Regions from separate parts of the Streptomyces sp. 2114.4 genome, predicted to be linked through region 3. Evidence: riboswitches for the same ligand, from Rfam matches in the RefSeq annotation. Region 3 holds a riboswitch; each other region holds the start of a gene.
What was found. Region 3 has a riboswitch for thiamine pyrophosphate ahead of thiC (phosphomethylpyrimidine synthase ThiC). Riboswitches for the same ligand answer to the same signal wherever they lie in the genome.

Region 1 (4,688 bases), 1.7 Mb from region 3:
GCGTACCACTCGACTTGTTCCATCAGGCGATTGCTTTTGTAGGTCGCGATCCGCTCGTCTCTGCCGGCGGCACGGCAGCGTTCCATCGCCTCGTTGACGTCGAGTCCGGCAGACACATCGACGATATCGAGGCCGAGGCTGATCTCTCGGAGTCTGTTGATGAAGAGGCGCCGGGCCTCGACTGCCGGCATGGATTCAGGGAAGGGCTCTCCGCACACCGCGTAGCGCCAAGCAAGCGTCTTGCATGATTCGGCGGCGGCCCGGCACTCGTACCAGCGCCGCTCATCTCGTTGCTCCACGATGTAGAGCCGAACCAAGATGGAGGAAATGAAAGCCAAGGAGGCGGCAAGTCCCGCCCAGTCGGTCCCGTTACTGCTGAATTTGAGCGTTGTGGTGCCGACGGCTGCCGCCAGGAATAACAGAAGGAGCGTCAGGCGGAGTTGGCCGAAATAGCGGCGCTTCGAACGAATGGAGCCTGTGTCGGCATCTCGGAAAAAGGGCGGAAGCTGATGCCAGGTGAAGCTGTCGCTGCCGGGACCGGTCATCAGGCTTCCTTGAGTAGGTAGGACAGTCAACGTGCCATGCTAGCCGACCAGTTGATGCTGCCGCGGCAGAAATCCTGCTCGCCCTCGTGGGAGGTCGGCCCGCCCGTCTCGTTCCAGGAGTGGCGCGTACAGGATGGGCCAGGCCGTCAGGGTGTGCCGCCTCTAACTGGTCGGCAGCCCCGGAGTCTCAGGAACGCCGGCACCCGGGAAGCTGTCCCCGGGTCGTCTCCGTGCCGAAAGTCGGCGACGTGGCTGATCAGTTGATCTTCTACGGCGGTAACGCCGAGACGGAACGCGACTCCCTCGGGCCGCTGACATCCACTACTGATATCAACGGCTGCGAATGGCAGGAAACGGCTGCGAACGGCAGCAGAAAAGCGCGTGACAGCAAAGAAGCGCCGGCGTCATGTGTTCGCTCCCTGCGCCGTGACCATGTCGCCAATGCCGCCGCGTGGGACAACGCCGATCTTGGTGGTTTCCTGGGGGCTCTTGCCGTCCGGATCGATGACGCGGCCGGCCACCCATGACAGAGGACCACAGCGGGTGACCGCCCGCTCACCGCTCCGACCTGGGCACCCGTAAACGATCTGCCACACTGGACGCACCATGCCTGTACCCGGAGAACTTACTTTCGTCGCGCCGCGCGGGGCCAAGAAGCCTCCGCGGCACCTTGCCGATCTCAGTCCCGTCGAGCGTCGCGAAGCGGTGGCCGCGATCGGGGAGAAGCCGTTTCGCGCCAAGCAGCTGTCGCAGCACTATTTCGCCCGCTATGCGCACGACCCGGCGCAGTGGACCGACATCCCGGCGGCGGCGCGCGAGAAGCTGGCGGCCGAGCTGCTGCCGGACCTGATGAAGGTCGTCCGGCACATCTCGTGTGACGACGACACCACGCGCAAGACGCTGTGGAAGATGCACGACGGCACGCTCGTCGAGTCCGTGCTGATGCGCTACCCGGACCGGGTCACCATGTGCATCTCCTCGCAGGCCGGGTGCGGAATGAACTGCCCGTTCTGCGCGACGGGGCAGGCGGGCCTGGACCGTAACCTGTCGACCGCCGAGATCGTGCACCAGATCGTCGACGGGATGCGTGCGCTGCGCGACGGCGAGGTGCCGGGCGGGCCCGCGCGGCTGTCGAACATCGTCTTCATGGGGATGGGCGAGCCGCTCGCCAACTACAAGCGGGTGGTCGGGGCGATCCGGCGGCTGACCGACCCCGAACCCGATGGGCTGGGGCTGTCCCAGCGGGGTATCACCGTCTCGACGGTCGGGCTGGTGCCGGCGATGTTGCGGTTCGCCGATGAAGGATTCAAGTGCCGGCTGGCGGTGTCGCTGCATGCGCCCGATGACGAGCTGCGCGACACCCTGGTGCCCGTCAACACGCGCTGGAAGGTGCGTGAGGTGCTGGACGCGGCCTGGGAGTACGCGGAGAAGTCCGGGCGGCGGATCTCGATCGAGTATGCGCTGATCCGGGACATCAACGACCAGGCGTGGCGCGGTGACCTGCTGGGACGGCTGCTGAAGGGCAAGCGCGTCCATGTGAACCTCATTCCGCTGAATCCGACGCCCGGATCGAAGTGGACCGCCTCGCGCCCCGAGGACGAGCGGGCGTTCGTCCAGGCCATCGAGGCGCACGGCGTACCGGTGACCGTCCGCGACACCCGCGGCCAGGAGATCGACGGCGCCTGCGGCCAGCTCGCGGCCTCGGAACGCTGACCGCCCGCTGGTACTGTGTGATCGAACAAATGCACCACATCCGACAGGGGAGCGCCACAGCGCTGAGAGTGCGGAAGCGTCGTAGACCTCTACGGTGCCCGCAGACCCTTGAACCTCGCCCGGGTCATTCCGGGTAGGAAGTTCGGTCGTCACTCATGCTGTTGCGCCCCGCCCGGGGCCCGCTCCCTGCGTCCTCGGACGCCGAGGGCCGTGGACACCGGGCGGGGCCGCGTCTCTTCCTGGCCAGCCAGGAGGAAATCAGTGAGCACCACGAGCAGAATCACCGCCACGGCGGTCGCCGCCGCGGTCGGCATGTCGGCGCTGGCCGCCTGCGGTGCCCCGGGCGGGGGCGCGGACGCCAAGACCGTCACGCTCGTCAGCCATGACTCGTTCAACGTCTCCAAGTCGGTCCTGAGCGCCTTCGAGAAGGAGAGCGGCTACAAGGTCAGGATCCTCAAGGGCGGGGATGCCGGGAAGGCCGTCAACCAGGCGATCCTTTCCAAGGGCAATCCGCAGGGCGATGTGTTCTTCGGTATCGACAACACGCTGCTCTCGCGCGGGCTGCACGAAGGGCTCTTCAGCCCGTACCGGGCCAAGGGGCTGGCGGACGTGCCGGCCGGGCTGCAGCTCGACAAGGGCGAGCACCGCGTCACCCCGCTCGACTACGGCGACATCTGCGTCAACTACGACCGCGGCTACTTCGCCCGACACAAGACCCCGCCGCCCAAGACCCTCGAGGATCTGCTCAAGCCCCGGTACAAGGGGATGCTCGTGACGGAGAACTCCGCCACCTCCTCCCCGGGGCTCGCCTTCCAGCTCGGCACCATCGCGAAGTACGGGCCGGCCGGCTGGCAGAACTACTGGAAGAAGCTCAAGGCCAATGGCGTCGAGGTCGTCGACGGCTGGGAACAGGCCTACTACGAGCGGTTCACGGGATCCGCGGCCGGCAAGCGCAAGGGCGACAAGCCGCTGGTGGTCTCCTACGCCTCCAGCCCGCCGGCCGAGGTGCTGGGCAAGAAGCCCGCGCCCAAGGAGGCGCCGACCGGCGTCGCGACGGGCACCTGCTTCCGCCAGATCGAATTCGGCGCCCTGCTCAAGGGGGCGAAGAACGAGAAGGGGGGTAAGGCGCTGCTGGACTTCTTGCTGAGCAAGAAGTTCCAGGAGGACGTACCGCTGCAGATGTTCGTCAACCCGGCACGTGAGGACGCCACGGTGCCGGAGCTGTTCACCAAGTACGGCACGAAGATCGACAAGCCCACGACGCTGCCGCCCGAGACGATCACCAAGAACCGCGAACAGTGGATCAAGCAGTGGTCCTCGCTCGTTCTGAAGTAGCCCGCGGCCGGCGCCCGCGGCCCGTACGGGGAACGGCGGCGCGGCTCGGCCTGATGGCGGTGCCGCTGGCCTTCTTCGCGCTGTTCTTCGCCTATCCGGTGGTGGCGATCGTCGGACGCGGGCTCAAGGACGGCGGGCAGTGGCAGCTCGGCCGGTTCGGTGCCGTGCTGAGTGACCCGGACATCGTGCATGTGCTGTGGTTCACCGTCTGGCAGGCGGCGGCCTCCACGGGGCTGACCCTGCTGATCGCGCTGCCGGGTGCCTATGTCTTCGCGCGGTTCGACTTCCCCGGCAAGCAATTGCTGCGGGCCGTGGTGGCGGTGCCGTTCGTGCTGCCGACCGTCGTCGTCGGCTCGGCCTTCCTGGCGCTGGCCGGGCGGGGCGGACTGCTGGACCAGCTCTGGGGCCTGCGCCTGGACACCTCGGTGTGGGCGATCCTGCTCGCGCATGTGTTCTTCAACTACGCCGTGGTCGTCCGGACCGTCGGCGGGCTCTGGGCCCAGCTCGACCCGCGTCAGGAAGAGGCGGCGCGGATGCTGGGGGCCGGACGGCTGGCGGCCTGGCGGAGGGTGACCCTGCCCGCCCTGGGGCCCGCCGTCGCGGCCGCCGCGCTCATGGTCTTCCTCTTCACCTTCACCTCCTTCGGGGTGGTGCAGATTCTCGGCGGGCCCACCTTCGCGACGCTGGAGGTGGAGATCTACCGGCAGACCGCGGAGTTCCTGGACCTGCCGACGGCCGCCGTCCTCACCATGGTCCAGTTCGCGGCGGTGCTGGGCGTGCTGGCGCTGCATGCCTGGACGGTGCGCCGCCGGGAAACCGCCCTGCGGCTCGTGCCGGCCTCGCAGACCGCCCACCGGCCGCGCGGCCGCGGCCAGTGGACGCTGCTGTGGGGGACGCTCACCGTCATCACCGTCCTGCTCATCGTGCCGCTCCTCGTCCTCGTGGAGCGGTCGTTCGCCGGGCCGGACGGCTACGGAGCGGTGTTCTACACCTCGCTGCGGTCGGCCGCGAACGCCGACAGCACCTTCGCCGTCGCGCCCCTGGACGCCCTGTGGAACTCCCTCGCCTACGGGGCGGCCGCCACGGCGATCGCGC
Region 2 (4,688 bases), 2.1 Mb from region 3:
ATCGGGTCGGGCAGCAGGGTGCGCTCGTCGGCGACCACCTCCAGCTTGACCCAGTCCGTGCCGAGCGCTTCCCGGGCGAGCCGGGCGGTGAGCACCGCTTCGCCCGCGGTGAAGCAGCCCGCGGTGTTCGGCAGCACCTTGATCTTGTGGCGTTCCAGTACGGACAGCACCGAGCCCTGCACGGTCGGATCCAGCCGCCGCATGGCGACCGTGGTCAGCTCCGTACCGGAGGCGAGCAGTGCCCGCTCCAGGACGTCGAGGCTGGGTGCGCCACCGGTGCCCATGATCAGGCGGGACGTGAAGGTGGTGCCGGCGAGGGTGAGGGGGGCGGGGTCGCTGCCCGTGGCGAAGCCGCCGTCGGATGCGGGGGCCGTTCCCCGGAGCGCTGCGGTGTCGGTCATGTCTGCGGATCAGCCTCCCTGGACCGCGGTCAGCACCTCGACGCGGTCGCCGTCGGCGAGCAAAGTGGCGGGCCACCGGGTACGGGGCACCACGGTCTCATTGACCGCCGCGGCCACCCCGGCGGGCGCCTGGGACAGCGTCGCGACGAGCCGGTCGAGGGTCAGGCCGGCGGGGACCTCACGGGGCTCCCCGTTGACGGACACCGAGACGGTGGGGGCGGGTGGGGCGGCGTTCATACGGGCTGCTCCTGTGGGGCACGGGTGCGCTCGGTTCCCGGCGCGGCGCTCGGGGTCTCCCCGGACCGTTCCGGCGTGGGGGAGAAGCGCGCGGGGGAGAAGGGGCGGGCCTCTTCGGGAAGGAGGCCGGTGGCCAGTACCTCGGCCATCGCGTCACCGGTGACGGGGGTGAGCAGCACTCCGTTGCGGAAGTGGCCGGTGGCGAGGTGGAGGCCGGGCAGTGCGGTCGGCCCGAGCATCGGGGCGTTGTCGGGGGAGCCGGGGCGCAGTCCGGCGCAGGTCTCGACGAGCGGGAGCTCGGTGATGCCGGGGACCAGCTCGTGGGCGTCGCGCAGCAGCTCGTAGACCCCGCCGGCGGTCACGGTGGTGTCCCAGCCCAGCTCCTCGCTGGTGGCGCCGACGACCAGTTCGCCGCTCTCGCGCGGGACCAGGTAGAGCGGGCCGCCGCGGACGACCGCCCGTACGGTGCGGGAGAGGAAGGCGGGGCTGCCGGCGGGCATCTCCGGCAGCCGCAGCCGCAGTACCTGGCCCTTGACGGGGCGCACCCGCGGCAGGATCTCGTCGGGCACGCCGTCGAGCCGGCCGCTCCAGCTCCCCGCGGCCAGCACGACCTGGCCGGCCGCGATCCGGGTGCCGTCGGCGAGTTCGGCGCCGGCGGCCCGGCCGCCGTCGACCGTCAGCCGTACGGCCCGGCTCCGGTGGAAGGCCACCCCGGAGCGCTCGCAGGCGGTCGCCAGTGCGCTCGCCAGCCGGCGCGGATCGACCTGGTGGTCGCCGTCCACCCGCAGACCGCCGCGCACCCCGGGGGCCAGCATCGGCTCCAGCCGCCGGCACTCGCGCCCCGTGAGCCACTGCGACTCCAGCCCCGAGCGGGTCTGCAGGGCGTGCAGGTCGCGCAGGTGGGCGCGGTCGTCGGCGTCCAGCGCGACGGCCAGGGTGCCGCACCGCCGGTAGCCGACGGGCAGTCCCGCGGCCTCCTCCAGCTCCTCGACGAAGCGGGGGTAGCGCCGGGCGGAGGCGAGGTTGAGGCCCAGCAGGGTCTGCTCGCCGTAGTGGAGCTCGGTGACCGCGGCCAGCATCCCGGCCGCGACCCGGGCGGCGCCGCCCCCGGGCGAGGGGTCGGCCACCGCGGCGCTCAGCCCGCGGACGGCCGCCCTCCAGGCCGTGACCAGACCGATGATGCCGCCGCCGATGACCAGCACATCAGGGCTCCGCGGGGTGGGTCGTGAGCATGTGGCGGTTGCGTGCATGGGCGTCCAGCCCCTCCCTTCGCCGGCATGACCCGGATCAGGTTCGTACGGTCGGAGGCCGGCCAGCCTCCCTCTCAGCCCGGTGCGTCCGGGCTCCCGCGAGTGCGTGTATCCGTCACCCTAATACGAGGCCGCGAGGCACGGTAAGACAGCGCCCCCGGCCTCCCGGGGGCCGCGCCCCGGGCCGCCCGGACGGTGACGCTGTGTCAGAGATCTCCTTGCGCGCTGCTGCGAGCCGCCTCACACCCCGTCCTAGAGTGATCGGGTGAGCGAGCAGAGCAAGTCCTCCCAGGCCCCTGACCGCACGCCGCACGTCGTGATCGCCGGCGCCGGAATCGCGGGTGTGCAGACCGCGGTCGCCCTGCGCGAACACGGCTGGCCCGGCGCGATCACGCTCCTCGGCGACGAGCCCCACCGGCCCTACGACCGTCCGCCGCTGTCCAAGGCGGTACTCCTGGGCAAAGCCGAGGGCTCCGCCTTCGACGTCGACTTCGCAGCGCTCGGCATCACCCTCCACCTCAGCCGCCCGGTCACCGGGCTGGTGCCGGACTCCCGTGTGATCGAGACGGCCGAGGGCCCGGTCCCCTACGACTACGCGGTCCTGGCGACCGGCGCCGAACCGGTCGTGCTGCCCGGCAGCGAGGGACTGCCCGGCGTCCATCTGCTGCGCACCCTGGACGACGCCGAGCGGCTGCGGCCGGTGCTCGCCGCCCAGCACGAGATCGTGGTCGTCGGGGCCGGCTGGATCGGCGCCGAGTTCGCGACCGCGGCGCGCGAGGCGGGCTGCGCGGTCACCGTCGTCGAGGCCGCCGACCGCCCGCTGGCCGGTGCGCTGCCCGCCGAGGTCGCCGCCCATATGACCGGCTGGTACGCGGCCGCGGGCGCCGAGCTGCGCACCGGGGCCCACGTCGCCTCCGTCACGGCGGGCGCGGTCACCCTCGACGACGGCACGGTGCTGCCCGCGGACGCGGTGGTCATCGGGATCGGCGCCCGCCCCGCGACCGGCTGGCTGGCCGGCTCGGGCGTCGAGCTCTCGCCGCGGGACGGCTCCGTACTGGCCGACGAGCAGCTGCGCACCTCCGTGCCCGATGTCTACGCGGTCGGTGACTGCGCCTCCTTCCCGTCGGCCCGCTACGGCGCCCGCCTGCTGATCCACCACTGGGACAACGCCCTCCAGGGCCCGCGCACGGTCGCCGAGAACATCGCCCGCGGCGAAGCGGAAGGGGTGGTCTACGACCCCGTCCCGTACTTCTGGTCGGAGCAGTTCGGCCGGTTCGTGCAGTACGTGGGGCACCACGGGGACGCCGACGAGCTGGTCTGGCGCGGTGACCCGGCCGGGGCCGCCTGGTCGGTGATCTGGCTGCGGGACGGACGGCTCGTCGCGCTGCTGGCCGTCGGGCGGCCCCGGGACCTCGCACAGGGGCGCAAGCTGATCGAGCGGGGCGTCGCCCTGGACCGGGAGCGGGCCGCGAATGCGTCGGTGCCGCTGAAGGCCGCGGCGCTGTAGCCGGGCGCCGGAGCGCGGTGACCGACGGTGGCCGGCCGGGCGCCGGCCGTCACCCTCCGGTGTGCAGCGGGCCTCTGATGGCGATGCCCGGCTACCGGCTGTCAGTGGGAGGTGGCAGGCTTGTCCTGTGACCGAGATTGACGCAAACATCGATGGACTCGTCCCCGCCTGGCTCACCCTCCCCGACATCGCCGAACAGCTCGGCGTCGAGGTGACGCGGGTCCGGCAGCTGGTCAAGGAGGGCCAGCTGATCGCGGTGCGCCGCGGCGAGAACCGGGCGCTGCACGTGCCCGCCGATTTCATCAAGGACGACAAGGTGGTCAAGGGCCTCGTCGGCACCCTCACCCTCCTCAAGGACGACGGTTTCACCGACGAGGAGATGCTGGAGTGGCTGTTCACCCCGGATGAGACCCTGCCCGGCACGCCCGCCCAGGCGCTGCGCGAGAATCGCGGTACGGAGGTGAAGCGCCGGGCCCAGGCGCTCGCCGTCTGACGCCATGACGCGGCCCGCACTGCGCCGGCAGCCGCGCCAGCACCCGTAACCGCACCCGCGGGGCGTACGGACCGGAAGGCCCGGACCGTACGCCCCCGACCTGGGGGGAAGCCGCCCGATGACCACCGCACGCCCGGCTCTGTCCGATGCCCGGCTCTATCTCTGCACGGACGCCCGCCGGCGCCAGGGCGATCTCCCGCAGTTCCTGGACGCGGTGCTCTCCTCGGGTGTGGACATCGTCCAGCTGCGGGACAAGGGCATGGAGGCCGGCGAGGAGCTGCGGCAGCTGGAGGTCTTCGCGGACGCCTGCCGGCGGCACGGCAAGCTGCTCGCGGTCAACGACCGCGCCGATGTCGCCCATGCGGCGGGCAGCGAGGTCCTGCATCTCGGGCAGGGCGATCTGCCGGTCCCGGCCGCCCGCGCCCTGCTGGGCCCGGACGTCCTCATAGGCCGCTCCACGCACGCCGAGGCCGAGGTGGACGCCGCGCTCACCGAACCCGGTGTGGACTACTTCTGCACGGGCCCGTGCTGGCCGACCCCCACCAAGCCCGGCCGTCACGCCCCCGGCCTCGACCTGGTCCGTTACGCCGCGGCCCGCGCCCCCGAGCGCCCCTGGTTCGCGATCGGCGGGATCGACGCCCGGAATCTGGACGAGGTGTTGCAGGCGGGCGCCCGCCGGATCGTGGTGGTCCGCGCCCTCACGGAGGCGGACGATCCGGGAGCGGCGGCCGCCGCGCTGGCCCGGCGCATCCGGACCTGGGACGCCCCGGATGCCCCGGATGCCCTGGACGCCCCGCATG
Region 3 (4,688 bases):
CGCGGCACCGGCCCGAGGAGGGGGCGGAAGCCGTCCCTGCGTCCCGTCACCGCTTACGGCGCCTGCCGCGTCCCCCGCGACGGCTCGTGCGGCTCTCCGTGGCGCCCGTCGGCTTGCCGGCGCCCACCACGGCCCCGGAATCCGCCCCGGATTGCCGGACGGCTCCGGGCCCGCCGTCGCCGCCCGGCGTGCCCGGCCCCTTCCGGTCCGCCGAGACCACCAGTGCCGCCAGCAACGTCGTCAGCGGCACTGCGGCAACCAGCCCGATGCTGCCCACGAGGGTGCGGATGACCTCCTCCGCGACCACTTCGCTCGTGGCAACCGTGCCGACACTGCTCTGTGCGATCGAGAACAGCAAAAGCAAGGGCAGTGCGGCGCCCGCGTAGGCCAGCACAAGGGTGTTGACGACGGACGCGATGTGGTCCCGGCCGATCCGCATCGCGGCGCCGTAGAGCTTGCGCCAGCCGGCCGACGGGTCGGCCTCCTTGAGTTCCCAGACCGCGGCGGTCTGCGTCACCGTCACATCGTCGAGCACACCCAGCGACCCGATGATGATCCCGGCGAGCAGCAGGCCGCGGATCTCGATGTCGGGGTACAGGCCGTGCACCAGCCCCGTCGTATCGTCCGTATTGCCGGTCAGCAGCGCCCAGTTGATGAACACCGACCCGAGCAGCCCGATCAGCAGCAGCGAGGCGAGCGTGCCGAGTACGGCCACCGACGTACGGGCCGTCAGGCCATGGCACAGATACAGCGCGATCAGCATGATCGCGCTTCCCCCGACCACTGCCACCACCAGCGGGTTGGAACCCTGCAGGATCGCCGGGAGGATGAACAGCGTCAGGACCACAAAGCTGGCCGCCAGCGCCACCAGTGCCAGTACTCCACGCAGTCGGCCGACGATCACCACCGCGCACGCGAAGAGGGCGGCCAGTACCCACATCGGGACGGTCCGGTCGACATCGCTGACCGCATACTGCAAATCCTTCGGCGCCTTGGGGGAGTACGCCACCACCACCTCCTGGCCGGTGGTGTAGTGCCGCAGGGCGTCCGGCGTCACCACCGCCTGGAAGGTGCGTCCGGCGTTCTCTCCCGTGGTGACCTTGATCGTCGCCTGCTGACAGGGCTTGCCCTTGGTCTCTCCCCCGGCCGGTGGCTGTCCTGTCGGAGAGGGGGGCTGCTGCTCGGCATGGACGTCCGCGCAGTTCACCTCCGCCACTTTGACGACTCGGGCCTGCTCCGTGGGCTGGTCGAAGCCGACACCGGACGGCTTGTGGGGAGGCGCGCCGCCTGGCCAGAGCACGACCAGACCGACCGCCACCGCGGCGGCAAAGGGGATCAGTACGGCCGCGATGACCTGGCGCAGATGCCGGGAGACGGGCGCGGCAGGGCCATGGCCGTGCGCGTGTGAGTGCACGGCGGCAGGGTGGCGGGACTCGTGAGTGCTCACCGCCCGATCATTGCAAGAACTCGGGGCCCCCTGTTCACTCCGGCGCATCGGCCGCTACCGTGGTGCCACCTTTGCAATCGCGGGAGCTCGGAGCACCGGGCTGAGAGGGCGCTGACCTTCGTCCCGGCGGCGTTTCACGTGAAACGCCCATGGACGAAATCCGCTGCGTCGACCGCTGAACCTGTTACCGGGTAATGCCGGCGTAGGGAGTTGGGTCTCATGACTCTGCAGGATGCACGCACGCCCGAAAACGGAAACGGTGCCGGCGGCAGCAGTGAGCCGCAGATCGGCTGGCACAAGGGCTATGTCTCCGGATCGCGCCCGGATGTTCGGGTCCCGGTCCGGCGGGTGCACCTCACCAACGGCAAGGACGTGACGCTCTACGACACGTCAGGGCCGTACACCGATCCGCAGATCGATACCGACGTCCGTCGTGGTCTGGCGCCGCTGCGGGAGAACTGGATCATCGCCCGCGGCGACACCGAGGAGTACGCGGGGCGCCCCCCGCGGCCCGAGGACGACGGCCTCAAACACACCTCGCCGCGCGGCGGGCTCAAGAACCTCGACGCGGTCTTCCCAGGCCGCCCCCGCCAGCCGCGTCGCGGCCGTGACGGCGCCGCGGTCACCCAGCTCGCCTATGCGCAGCGCGGCGAGATCACCGCAGAGATGGAGTATGTCGCCCTCCGTGAGAACGTCACCCCCGAATTCGTCCGCGACGAGATCGCGGCCGGACGCGCGGTGCTGCCGTCGAACATCAACCACCCGGAGATCGAGCCGATGATCATCGGCAAGAACTTCCTGGTGAAGGTGAATGCCAACATCGGTAATTCGGCGGTCACTTCCTCCATCGAGGAGGAGGTGGAGAAGATGACCTGGGCGACTCGCTGGGGCGCCGACACGGTCATGGACCTCTCCACCGGGCGCAATATCCACACCACCCGCGAGTGGGTGCTGCGCAACTCCCCCGTCCCCATCGGCACCGTGCCCCTCTACCAGGCGCTGGAGAAGGTCGACGGCAAGGCCGAGGAGCTGACCTGGGAGATCTACAAGGACACCGTCATCGAGCAGGCCGAACAGGGCGTCGACTACATGACGGTGCACGCCGGTGTGCTGCTCCGTTACGTGCCCCTGACGGCCCGCCGTAAGACCGGCATCGTCTCGCGCGGCGGCTCGATCATGGCGGCCTGGTGCCTGGCACACCACAAGGAGTCGTTCCTCTACACGCACTTCGAGGAGCTCTGCGAAATCCTTGCCTCGTACGACGTCACCTACTCGCTCGGTGACGGCCTGCGCCCCGGGTCCATCGCGGACGCCAACGACGAGGCGCAGTTCGCGGAGCTGCGGACGCTCGGTGAGCTGAACACCATCGCCAAGCGGCATGGCGTGCAGACGATGATCGAGGGCCCGGGACACGTCCCGATGCACAAGATCAAGGAGAACATCGACCTCCAGCAGGAGATTTGCGAGGAGGCCCCGTTCTACACGCTCGGCCCGCTGACCACCGATATCGCCCCCGCCTACGACCACATCACCTCCGGTATCGGAGCGGCGATGATCGCGTGGTGGGGCACCGCCATGCTCTGCTACGTCACGCCCAAGGAGCATCTGGGCCTCCCGGACCGCGACGACGTCAAGACCGGCGTCATCACGTACAAGATCGCGGCTCATGCGGCAGACCTGGCCAAGGGGCACCCGGGCGCCCAGGAATGGGATGACGCGCTCTCCGATGCCCGCTTCGAGTTCCGCTGGGAGGACCAGTTCAACCTGGCCCTCGACCCGGACACGGCCCGCGCCTTCCACGACGAAACGCTGCCCGCCGAGCCGGCGAAGACGGCCCACTTCTGCTCGATGTGCGGCCCGAAGTTCTGCTCGATGAAGATCAGCCAGGACATCCGCCGTGAACACGGGGGTGATCTGGCGATCGACCCCGAGGCCGGAATGGCCGAGAAGTCGAAGGAGTTCGCGGCCGCGGGCAACCGCGTATATCTGCCACTCGCGGAGTAGCCCGCCTTCGGACGGCGTTCCCTCGGTCCTCGCTCCTTCGGCCCCCCGGACGTCGCTCCTTCGGCCGCCTCTGGAAGAAGGCCCCCACCGCAAGGCGGGGGCCTTCCGCCTGCCCACGGTGCGGCGATGCGCGCCCTCCGGTGCCCCTCAGGGCGCCGGCCCGCCACCCCCTAATCCGTCCGGTGGTCCGGTCCCCCGTAATCCGGGCTGGTGAAGTCCGGGCTGGAGTAGCGCGGGCGGGAACCCGAGGAGCCGCTGTCGGGGCTGGTGAACTCGGGGCGGGTGTAGCCGAGGGTGGGGATCCGCCTCTCGGGTGGTGGGGTGCGACGCGGGACATAGCGGACCGGGTCGTCGTCCGGAGTGGCCGTGGGGTCGGCCAGGGCCTCACGGAGAAAGGGCAGCACACCGCGCTCCAGGAGGGCGCGGCGCCACACCTCACGGGCGTCGTCCAGCGCCTCGCCCAGTTCGTCGGCTCTGGCGACCTGGGGGGACGAGCCGTTGCGCACCGCGGTGATGAGGAGTCCGGCCATCGCGACAAGGGTCCCCGCGGCGGTCAGTGCCGCGAAGATCCAGCCGACGTTGATCAGTGGCTGCGCCAAGGACTTGTCGGGGCTGATGGCGCGCAGCACATAACCGATGAGGAGGAAGAGCACCGCGGCGATCCCGGCGAGGACGGGCGCGAGGACGGCGACCATGGCGGTGAGCCCGGCGCCGGCGGTTTCGGCCTCGCCCGGGGCCATGGCGGTGGCCGGTCCCGGTCTCCCGTCGGCCGCCAGGCTCTGCTCTCCGTCGTCCGCCGGGACGGGGGACGACGCGGGCGTCGGCGCGCGCCACTCGGCGCGGAGCTGTACATAGCGTTGGTATTCGGCCGTGGCGCACGCGGCGATGGCGGTGGTCGCGCTGAGCGCCATCGTGCGCAACTGCTCGTTGTTGAGGTGATTTCCCGCGGCGGCGGTGAAGTCGTCCGGGCGGTATGCGGCGGTACGCAGCGCCTCATCAAGGATCCGCGCAAATTCCGCGCGGTCCTCGTTCAGCAGGTGCGGAGCGCTGTTCATGTGGATCCCCCGATGCTCCGTAGGGCCGTACGGCCGGCGTTGGCCGGGCAGTGGGCGGAAACGGAGGAGAGCCTGCTACGGATAGTCCGATGGTAGAGCGACTGCGGCGCGGGGTGACAGAGAGTTTACGGAATTTGAGTAATGCCGCGACCGGTTTCCGCCCGTGCCGACCCTGCGGTGTG

Region 1: linked by a shared signal. The riboswitch ahead of CFW40_RS26015 (thiamine ABC transporter substrate binding subunit) and the one ahead of thiC (phosphomethylpyrimidine synthase ThiC) in region 3 are both predicted to bind thiamine pyrophosphate.
Region 2: linked by a shared signal. The riboswitch ahead of thiO (glycine oxidase ThiO) and the one ahead of thiC (phosphomethylpyrimidine synthase ThiC) in region 3 are both predicted to bind thiamine pyrophosphate.

Annotation. Positions count from the first base shown of each region.
Region 1 is NZ_FYEY01000001.1:5,878,399-5,883,086, forward strand. Features, by position in the region: gene CFW40_RS26000 (DUF4231 domain-containing protein) at 1-545, opposite strand, end outside; gene CFW40_RS26005 (hypothetical protein) at 794-1,072, shown strand; gene rlmN (23S rRNA (adenine(2503)-C(2))-methyltransferase RlmN) at 1,152-2,258, shown strand; TPP riboswitch at 2,294-2,416, shown strand; gene CFW40_RS26015 (thiamine ABC transporter substrate binding subunit) at 2,520-3,593, shown strand; gene CFW40_RS26020 (iron ABC transporter permease) at 3,569-4,688, shown strand, end outside.
Region 2 is NZ_FYEY01000001.1:2,026,273-2,030,960, reverse strand. Features, by position in the region: gene CFW40_RS08830 (thiazole synthase) at 1-401, opposite strand, end outside; gene thiS (sulfur carrier protein ThiS) at 411-638, opposite strand; gene thiO (glycine oxidase ThiO) at 635-1,888, opposite strand; TPP riboswitch at 1,886-1,998, opposite strand; gene CFW40_RS08815 (NAD(P)/FAD-dependent oxidoreductase) at 2,154-3,395, shown strand; gene CFW40_RS08810 (Rv2175c family DNA-binding protein) at 3,523-3,888, shown strand; gene thiE (thiamine phosphate synthase) at 4,007-4,688, shown strand, end outside.
Region 3 is NZ_FYEY01000001.1:4,133,758-4,138,445, forward strand. Features, by position in the region: gene CFW40_RS18135 (YibE/F family protein) at 47-1,495, opposite strand; TPP riboswitch at 1,517-1,673, shown strand; gene thiC (phosphomethylpyrimidine synthase ThiC) at 1,667-3,451, shown strand; gene CFW40_RS18145 (hypothetical protein) at 3,622-4,506, opposite strand.